DNA from 3 places in the Variovorax pasteuri genome. Region 3 is predicted to be linked to each of the others. Evidence: riboswitches for the same ligand, from Rfam matches in the RefSeq annotation. Region 3 holds a riboswitch; each other region holds the start of a gene.
What was found. Region 3 has a riboswitch for glycine ahead of gcvT (glycine cleavage system aminomethyltransferase GcvT). Riboswitches for the same ligand answer to the same signal wherever they lie in the genome.
Positions count from the first base shown of each region.

Region 1: another riboswitch for glycine. It lies ahead of ACSFBM_RS02535 (ABC transporter substrate-binding protein); the one in region 3 lies ahead of gcvT (glycine cleavage system aminomethyltransferase GcvT).
Region 2: another riboswitch for glycine. It lies ahead of ACSFBM_RS22720 (D-amino acid dehydrogenase); the one in region 3 lies ahead of gcvT (glycine cleavage system aminomethyltransferase GcvT).

Region 1 covers NZ_JBPJZS010000001.1:549,812-553,078, forward strand. The annotation lists gene ACSFBM_RS02525 (ABC transporter ATP-binding protein) at 1-321, opposite strand, end outside; gene ACSFBM_RS02530 (hypothetical protein) at 456-1,253, shown strand; glycine riboswitch at 1,399-1,522, shown strand; gene ACSFBM_RS02535 (ABC transporter substrate-binding protein) at 1,672-3,249, shown strand.
Region 2 covers NZ_JBPJZS010000006.1:317,219-320,485, forward strand. The annotation lists gene rfbD (dTDP-4-dehydrorhamnose reductase) at 1-538, opposite strand, end outside; gene rfbB (dTDP-glucose 4,6-dehydratase) at 535-1,614, opposite strand; glycine riboswitch at 1,728-1,823, shown strand; glycine riboswitch at 1,831-1,946, shown strand; gene ACSFBM_RS22720 (D-amino acid dehydrogenase) at 2,039-3,267, shown strand, end outside.
Region 3 covers NZ_JBPJZS010000005.1:440,551-443,817, forward strand. The annotation lists gene gcvP (aminomethyl-transferring glycine dehydrogenase) at 1-389, opposite strand, end outside; gene gcvH (glycine cleavage system protein GcvH) at 519-890, opposite strand; gene gcvT (glycine cleavage system aminomethyltransferase GcvT) at 932-2,110, opposite strand; glycine riboswitch at 2,156-2,268, opposite strand; glycine riboswitch at 2,281-2,371, opposite strand; gene ACSFBM_RS21090 (hypothetical protein) at 2,405-2,956, opposite strand; gene ACSFBM_RS21095 (YybH family protein) at 3,057-3,267, opposite strand, start outside.

The DNA.
Region 1 (3,267 bases), on a different contig from region 3:
GAAGCCCGCGTCGCCCTGGCGCAGCGCGGCGGTGCATTCGTGCACGGTGGCCTGGTCGAAGCGGTCGGTGGACGGGTCCACGAAGAACACCTGGCGCCGGTAGGCCTCGGGCGCGGTGTCCAGGCTGGCGCTCGCCACGGTGAGGCGGCCGGTGGCGGGCAGCGCGCCCGCCATCACCTGGAGCAGGGCCGACTTGCCGCTGCCGGTGTCGCCGTGCAGCAGCGTGACGCCGGGGCCGATGGCGGCGGTCCAGTTCGAGGCGATGGGCGGCTGGCCGGGGTAGGCGAAGCCGAGCGCGTCGATCCGGAGGATGGAGGGCAAGGAGGGCAAGGAGGGCAAGGAGGGCAAGGAGGGCAAGGAGGAGGGTGAAGGGGACGAAGGGTTCATGGTCGAGGCCGACTCTATCAATCAAGCAGCCGCACGCGAACGCCAAGGCATGGCTACCATTCGGCTCCATGAAAAAGCTGCTGCTCACCGCCGGTCTCCTCGTGTCGCTGTTCACTGTGCCCGTGTTCGCCGCGCCGCCGGCCCAGGTGTTCGACGCGGTGAAGAAACCCGAGGCGCTCGACCTGCAATGGCGCACCCGCCTGTGCGCCTTGCTGCCGCAGCCCTGCGACGTGCAGCAGCTCGGCCTGTACCGCCCGCGCGGCGCCACGCCTGCCGACTACGTGGTGCTCTCTGCCGAGCCGCTGGCCATGGCGCGCGTGAAGCGCACCACCGACGCGAAGGGCTGGCAGCTCGACCGGCTGCACGATTTCTCGGGCTATGCGCAGTCCCTCAAGAAAGAAGACACCGGCACCGCGAGCGACACCGGCGACAAGCGCGACATGCGCCTGTCGCTCGCGCCCGCGCTCTACCCGCTGGCCGAAGGCAAGTGGGCCGTGGCCGTGCTGCAGACCGTGTCGGAGATGTACTCGGGCGGTGGCGCCTCGTTCGACACTGCCGACTTCGTGCCGCTCGAAGGCGGCAAGGCCTTGCACGAAGGCATTCCCTTCTCGTGCTTCAAGATGATCCGCGCCTGCTTCAGCGAGAAGGACTACAAGACCTCGAAGCACTGCCATGACGAAAGCAACGGCAGCCTGCGCATCGTGTACGGCGAGGCCGCCAGCCCCGGCGCGCCCTACGACTGGCAGTACACGTGGCTGCAGAGCGAGTGGCCGCAGAACGAGCCGCAGCGCGCCGCCACCACCACGCGCATCCGCTTCACCGCCAAGACCACCGAGCGTGCGGACTTCTGCGGCGGACCGCAGTAAGCACCGAAGACTTCTCGCGCATTGCTGCGTTTTGGCACGCAATCTGCTTTGAGAAGTTCATCCAGGAGAAATGCCGGCTCGATGCTTCGAGTTAGTGCATTACCGAAGGCGATGGCCCAGAACGCTCAGGTCCCAAGACTGGATTTTTTCTAACGCTGGAGAGCGCTGACCGACCCCTTGCAGGGGCCGAGGGCAGCCGCCGAAGGGGCAAGCCCTGTGCGATGTGCGCGCAGGGTGAATCTCTCAGGCAAAAGGACAGCAGGGGCACGCCGCGCACAGAGCGCGGGGGTGCCCTTGTTCGCTTCCGGAGCCGCTTTCTTTCATGACCTGTTTCCCGCAACGCCGCACGACGAATGTCTTTCCTGGCGTTGCACGTGCTCGCGTCCCTCTTTTTCAACCGGAGAACTGACCCATGCTGATGAAACGACAACTGAAAGCCATGTTCGTGGGCGCGCTGCTGGCCGCAGCGGCGGCCACCGCCTTCGCACAGGACGCTGGCAAGGTGCTGCGCCTGGTGCCGCAGTCCGACCTGAAGATCCTCGACCCGATCTGGACCACCGCCTTCATCACGCGCAACCACGGCTACATGGTGTACGACACGCTCTTCGGCGTGGACGAACAAGGCAAGGTGCATCCGCAGATGGTCGACAAGTACACGACCAGTCCCGACGGCAAGACCTGGACCTTCACGCTGCGCAAGAGCCTGGCCTTCCATGACGGCAAGCCTGTCACCTCGGAAGACGTCATTGCATCCCTCAAGCGCTGGGGCCAGCGCGACGGGCTGGGCCAGAAGATGTTCACCGCGCTCGACAAGGCCGAGGCCGTGGACGCCAACACCTTCAGGCTGGTGTTCAAGGACACCTTCGGCATGGTGCTCGACGCGCTGAGCAAGCCGTCGTCGAACCCGCCGTTCATCATGCCCGCGCGCGTGGCGGCCACGCCCGCCGACAAGCAGATCGACGACGCCACCGGCTCCGGTCCCTACATCTTCAAGAAGGACGAGTACCGCCCCGGCGAGAAGATCGTCTACCTGAAGAACACCAAGTACGTGCCGCGCACCGAGGCGCCCTCGGGCACTGCGGGCGGCAAGAACGTGTACGTCGACCGCATGGAATGGATCATCCTGAAGGACGCGCAGACACAGGCCAACGCACTGGCCAACGGCGAGGTCGACATGATCGAGTGGGTGCCCTCGGAGCAGTACACCGCGCTGAAGAACAACCCGGCCATCACGCTCGACAGCCCGGTGGCCAAGGGCTCGTTCGCGCTGCACCTGAACCACTTCATTCCGCCCTTCGACAACCCCAAGATCGCGCAGGCCGCGTTCATGGCCATCAACCAGGAAGCGCTGATGCGCGCGCAACTGGTGCACAAGGAGCTCTACAACAGCTGCGCCTCCATCTACCCGTGCGGCTCGGCCTATGCCTCCGACAAGACCGGCTACTTCACCGGCAAGCCGCAGTTCGAAAAGGCGAAGGCGCTGCTCAAGGAGGCCGGCTACGACGGCAAGCCCGTCGTGCTCATGTACCCGGCCGACTTTGCGGTGCTCAACAAGTTTCCGCCGGTGATGGCGCAGCTGCTCAAGCAGGCCGGCTTCAACGTCGACATGCAGTCGATGGACTGGCCCACGCTGGTCACGCGCCGCGCCAAGAAAGACCCGGTCGACAAGGGCGGCTGGAACCTGTTCATCACCGGCTGGGGCATTGCCGACAACATGAACCCGATGTTCTTCGCACCGCTCACCGGCAACGGCGAGAAGGGCTGGTTCGGCTGGGCCACCGACGACAAGCTGGAGCAGCTCAAGTCCGAGTTCCTGGCCACGGCCGACGAACCCAAGCGCAAGGAGCTGGCCACGGCCATCCAGCAGCGCGTGTACGACACCGGCATCTACGCGCCCATCGGTGAATACAAGCCCCTCACGGCCTACCGCAAGGGCGTGGTGAGCGGCGTCGTGCGCTCGCCGGTCGGCGTGTTCTGGAACCTGAAGAAGAACTGAGCCAACGCCACGGAACCC
Region 2 (3,267 bases), on a different contig from region 3:
CGATGACCGTGAGCTTGTCGCGCTCCTTCGCCAGCCGCAGCATGGTCTTGGCGAAGTTGCCGCCGCGCGCCGCGTACACCCAGCTCGTGCGAAAGATCAGGTGCTTTGCGCAGTGCTGGGCCACCAGTTGCTCGCCCTCGAGCTTGGTCTGGCCGTACACGCTCAGCGGGCCGGTCGCGTCGTCTTCCTTCCAGGGCGCGCTGCCGCTGCCGTCGAAGACATAGTCGGTCGAGTAATGCACCATCAGCGCGCCGATCTGCTGCGCCGCCTCGGCCACCACGCCGGGCGAGGTGGCGTTGAGCTTGCGCGCGAACTCGGGCTCGCTCTCGGCCTTGTCGACGGCCGTGTGTGCCGCCGCATTGACGATCACGTCGGGGCGCACCTTGAGCACCGTGTCTGCCAGTTGCTCGGGGCGGCTGAAGTCGGCATGAAAGTCGGTGCTGTCGAAATCGAGCGCCACCAGCTCACCCAGCGGCGCCAGGCTGCGCTGCAGTTCCCAACCCACCTGCCCGCCCTTGCCCAGCAGCAGCAGCTTCATGCCGCGGCCTTTGCCGGTGCGGCGTCGTACTGCTTTTCGACCCACTCGCGGTAGGCCCCGCTTTGCACGTTGCGCACCCATTCGCTGTTCGCGAGGTACCACTCGACGGTCTTGCGAATGCCGGAATCGAAGGTCTCGGCGGGCTTCCAGCCGAGTTCGCGCTCCAGCTTGCGCGCGTCGATGGCATAGCGGCGGTCGTGGCCGGGGCGGTCGGTGACGTAGGTGATCTGTTCCTTGTAGGGCTTGCCGCCGGCCTTGGGGCTCAGTTCGTCGAGCAGCGCGCACACGGTGTTGACGATCTCGATGTTGGGCTTCTCGTTCCAGCCGCCCACGTTGTACGTTTCGCCGAGCTTGCCCGCTTCGAGCACGCGGCGGATGGCGCTGCAGTGGTCCTTCACGTAGAGCCAGTCGCGCACCTGCATGCCGTCGCCGTACACGGGCAGCGGCTTGCCGGCCAGCGCGTTGACGATCATCAGCGGAATGAGCTTCTCGGGAAAGTGGAACGGACCGTAGTTGTTCGAGCAATTGGTGGTGACCACCGGCAGCCCGTAGGTGTGGTGCCAGGCGCGCACGAGGTGGTCGCTGGCGGCCTTGCTGGCCGAGTACGGGCTGTTGGGCTCGTACTTGTTCTCTTCGGTGAAGGCGGGGTCGGTCTTGGAGAGCGAGCCGTAGACCTCGTCGGTCGACACGTGCAGGAAGCGGAAGGCGCTTTTCTGGTCGGCCGGCAGCGCGCTCCAGAAGCCGCGCACGGATTCGAGCAGGCGGAAGGTGCCGAGCACGTTGGTCTGCACGAAGTCTTCGGGGCCGTGAATGGAGCGGTCCACGTGCGATTCGGCCGCAAAGTTGACCACGGCGCGCGGCTTGTGCTCGGCCAGCAGGCGGTCGAGCAGCGCGCTGTCGCCGATGTCGCCCTGAACGAAGATGTGATTCGTGTTGCCCTTGAGCGAGGCGAGCGTCTCGAGGTTGCCCGCGTACGTGAGCTTGTCGAGGTTCACGACCGGTTCATCGCTCTGCGCGATCCAGTCGAGTACGAAATTGGCGCCAATGAAGCCCGCGCCGCCGGTTACCAGGATCATGAAGTCCCCTGTTGAGGTGAAACGATCGCCCTCTGGCGAATCAACAGATGATTATCCCATTGGCCCCACGAACCAAAACCGGGGTTGGCGCTCGGGCAAGCCCCGCCTACAATCGCCCCACTGCAGGAGAGCGGGCCACCCGGTGGCCCTACCGAAGGCGCAAACTCCCATAAACGCTCAGGTCGGCCCGAACAAGGGGTCTGTACTGCACCAACTGAAACGCCGTCTGGAGAGCCATCACCCACCTCGCGTGGCCGTGATGCACCGAAGGAGCAAACCCGCTGCGGGCGCATCGGGTGAATCTCTCAGGTACCGAGGACAGGGGGAGCGGCAACTTGGACCACGGCCGTCCGGTTGCCTGCTATTGATTCAATAGCACACCACGCCCGTCGTTCAAGCGCTCCAACCTCAAAAGGTACTTGAAATGCGCGTGATCGTTCTTGGCGCCGGCCTGCTCGGCGTGACTTCGGCTTACTACCTCCAGCAACTCGGCCACGAAGTGACCGTGATCGACCGGCAGGCCACCCCGGCCGCCGAAACCAGCTTTGCCAACGGCGGCCAGATTTCCGTCAGCCATGCCGAACCCTGGGCCAACCCCGGCGCGCCGCTCAAGGTGCTGCAATGGCTGGGCAAGGAAGACGCCCCACTGCTGTTTCGCATCCGCGCCGACATGCGCCAATGGCTCTGGGGCCTGCAGTTTCTGCGTGAATGCACGCCCGCGCGCACCCGCCACAACATCGAGCAGATCGTGCGCCTGGGCACCTACAGCCGCGACACCTTGCAACAGTTGCGCCGCGACACGCGCATCGACTACGACCAGCGCACGCAGGGCATCCTGCACTTCTACACAACGCAGAAGGAGTTCGACGGCGCCCTCGCCCCCGCCGAGCAGATGCGTGCCCTGGGCTGCGAGCGCCAGGTCATCTCGGCCGACGAGGCGGTGAAGATCGAGCCCGCCCTCGCGCACATCCGGCCCAAGCTGGCGGGCGCCACCTTCACGGCCGAAGACGAATCGGGCGACGCCAACCGCTTCGCACGCGAGCTCTCCAAGCTGGCGGCCGCGGCCGGCGTGAAGTTCCTCATGAGCCACACCGTCACCGCGCTGCGCGAAGCCGGCGGCCAGATCGACCACGTCGAGGTGACCGACCACGAGGGCCGCTTCCAGCGCATCCGCGGCGACTCCTTCGTCATGGCGATGGGCTCGCTGAGCCCGCTGCTGGCCGCGCCGCTGGGCATCCGGCTGCCGATCTACCCGGCCAAGGGCTACTCGGTGACGCTGCCCGTGAAGGACGCGTCCAAGGCCCACCAGGTCTCGCTGACCGACGACGAGTTCAAGCTGGTGTTCTCGCGCTACACGTCGGAGTCCGGGGACCGCCTGCGCATTGCCGGCACGGCCGAGCTCAATGGCTACGACCGCGACCTGAACCCGGTGCGCTGCGAAGCCATCGTGCGTCGCGTCGAAGAACTGTTCCCCGGCGCCGGCGACACCACGCAGGCGCAGTTCTGGACCGGCCTGCGCCCCGCCACGCCGAGCAACGTGCCGCTGATCGGCAAGACCAAGCTGCCGAACCTGTTTCTCAACACCGGCCACGGCACGCTCGGCTGGACGCACGCCTGCGGCTCGGGCAAGTCGATCGCGCGCATCGTGAGCGG
Region 3 (3,267 bases):
GCTTCCATGCGGCCCTGCGAAATCTCGGCCTGGTAGGGCGTGTAGGCCGTGTACCAGGCGGGGTTCTCGAGCACGTTGCGCAGGATCACGCCCGGCGTGTGCGTGCCGTAGTAGCCCTGGCCGATGAAGCTCCTGAACACCTTGTTCTTCGACGCCAGCGCCTTCAGCTCGGCCAGCGCGTCGGCCTCGGTCACCGGCGCGGGCAGCCGCATCGGCTTGGCGCGGCGGATGGCCGCCGGCACGATGCCGTCGATGAGCTCCGCGCGCGTGGCCGAGCCGATCACCGGCAGCATGCGCGCCTCGTCCGCCGCATCAATGCCGATGTGGCGGGCGAGAAATTCTTCGGCGTTCTCTAGTTCTTGCAAAGAGGGAAGGGCGGGCGTCGGCATGGCGTGATGGATCGGCTAAAAAAAGAAGAAAGGCTCAGCGGTCGCCGCCGGGCCGCCCCAAGGCGGGCCGCGCCTTCCCCATGGGGGATGGCGAAGCACACGAAGTGGCAAGCCGAGGGGCGAACATTTCTAGGATTCGGCGGCGAACTTGTCGTAGCTGGCCGCGTCCAGCAGGGCGTCGAGTTGCGCGGGTTCGCTCAGCTTGACCTTGAAGAACCAGCCGCTGGCCAGCGGGTCGCTGTTGGCGAGCGAGGGGTCGGCGCGCAGCGCTTCGTTCACTTCGACGATCTCGCCCGACACGGGCATGAACACGTCGGCGGCGGCCTTGACCGACTCGACGACGCCGGCGACTTCGCCCTGGGCAAAGGTCTTGCCGACTTCGGGCAGGTCGACGAACACCACGTCGCCCAACGCGTCCTGCGCATGCACGGTGATGCCGACGGTGGCAGCGCCGCCTTCGGCCGACACCCATTCGTGGTCCTTGGTGTACTTGATGCTCATGGAAAACTCCTCGTGGAAAAAATGATTCGGGGGTGCAGAGCCTAGCCGCGGAAATAGCGCGTCGGCACGAAAGGCAGGGTCGAGACTTCCATGGGCACCGGCTTGCCGCGCACGATGGCCTGCAGGCGCGTGCCCGGCTCCGCGAAAGCGGTGGCCACGTAGCCCATGGCCACGCAGCGGTCTGCCGTGGGGCCGAGCAGGCCGCTGGTGACGATGCCGATGTCGTGGCCCTCGAAGGACTGCAGCACCGTGCCGTCGCGCACCGGAATGCGTTCGAGCGCGACGAGGCCCACCCGCTTGCGCTTGAGCGTGTCATGGTCGGTGTGGCCGGCGGCCCCCGGGGCGGCCGCGGCGAGCTGGGCCAGGATCTTCGCGGCGCCCGGAAAGCCGCCTTCGCGCGCGCCACCGGCACGGCGCACCTTCTGCATCGCCCAGTTGAGCGAGGCCTCGACCGGCGTGGTCGTGGTGTCGATGTCGTTGCCGTACAGGCACAGGCCGGCTTCCAGGCGCAGCGAATTGCGCGCGCCCAGGCCGACGGGCTTCACCTCGGGCTGGGCCAGCAGCAGGCGGGCCAGCGCCTCGGCGTCCTTGGCCGCCACCGAGATCTCGAAACCGTCTTCGCCGGTGTAGCCGCTGCGGGTGACGAAGGCCGGAATGCCGCCGATCTGCACCGCGCCGCCGGTCATGAACACGAAGCGCTCGATGCCGGGCGACAGCCGCGCCATCGTGGCCGCCGCCTGCGGGCCCTGCAGCGCGAGCAGGGCGTGGTCGGGCAGGGGTTGCACCTCGCAGCGCGCGCCGATCTTCTGCTGGATGTGGGCGATGTCGGCCACCTTGCAGGCGCCGTTGACGATCACGAAGAGCGAGCCGTTGCCTTCGTTGAAGAACATCAGGTCGTCGAGGATGCCGCCCTCGTCGTTCAGCAGCAGGCCGTAGCGCTGCTTGCCGGCGGGCAGGTCGATCACATCGACCGGCATCAGGGTCTCGAAAGCCGCTGCGGCGTCGGGGCCGACCAGGCGCAGCTGGCCCATGTGGGAAATGTCGAACAGGCCGGCCGCGTCGCGTGTGTGCTTGTGCTCGGCCATCAGGCCGGCGGGGTACTGCACCGGCATCGAGTAGCCGGCAAAGGGCACCATGCGGGCGCCGAGCTCCACGTGGAGGTCGTACAGCGGCGTCTTGAGAAGCGCAGTGTCGGGGGCGGAAGCAGCGGAAGAGGCCATGGGGCACTCCAAAGGGGCAGACGAAATCCATGACGCAAGCCATGGGCCACCCCTGCTGTCCGCTTTACCTGAGAGATTCGCCCCACGATCGGGGTTTGCTCCTTCGGTGGGCTGCTGCATCGTTTCCGGTGCGGCGGCCTCTCTCCAGCAAGGAAACGCCGGTGTGTACCGGCGCCTTGTCAGTCCTTTTGCCTGAGCGTTCGGGAATCCCCTGCGCCTTCGGCGGCCCCGTCGCGCGGGGCTCTCTCCTGACCCGGGCGAGTGTAGTGGATCGCGGTGCGCGGGGTTTTCGTTTCAGTGAACGATTTCAGCCGGCGGCAGCAGCCGGTCGATGCGTTCGCGCAGCGATTCGGCGCGCTCCGGGCCGGCGGCTTTCTCGATTTCGCTGAGCATCAGCGCGGCGATGGTCATCATGGCCTCGCGGTCGCGCGCCTCGCGCAGGGCGTCGCGCATCTGCAGCGCGAACTTGGGGTCGCGGCGCACGAACATGCGCTCGCAGATGTCGAACAGGAACATGCGCGTGGTGGCCAGCGAGCGCTTGCCGTCGAAGCTGTCGGCCGAGGTGCTGACCTGGATCGTGTCGGCGGCGGGCACGGCCAAGGCCTGTGCCGCCTGTGCCGCCCGCGCGGCCGCAGCCGCGGCGGCCTGCGGGTCTTGCAGGTAGCCCCGCTGCACCAGCGCCTGGAGCGCCTGCTCGGCCTCGTCACGGGTGCTGAACAGCGGGCTGAAGTCGGTCAGCGAGCGGCGGCCGTCGGCCATGAGCAACAGCGCGCGCTCCCGCTGGCTGAGCGTGCGCTGGCCGCCCTGGAGTTCATCGCGGGCCTTGTCGGTCTTGGTGGGGAACATGGCAGCCACAGCTTTCGGGAGTCGAGGGCTGCAGCATTGTTGCAAGCGGTGACATCTTCATGAACCGTTTGGTCTACACGGGCAACGGTCTTTGGCTGCGTCATCCGCCCGCGATTTCCTTGCGGATGAGCCACTGGTTGCCCACGCGCTGCAGCTCCAGCGTCTTGCGGCTCTTCTCGCGCAGCTTGTCGGCGGTGTAGGTCTGCTGAAAGCTCGCGCTGGCGGCCTGCCCGGTGACGCTGATGACGAGGTTGTCGATGTCCACGCGGATGGCGGTCTTGTCGGCGATGCGCGTGCGGCGGTCGGCTTCC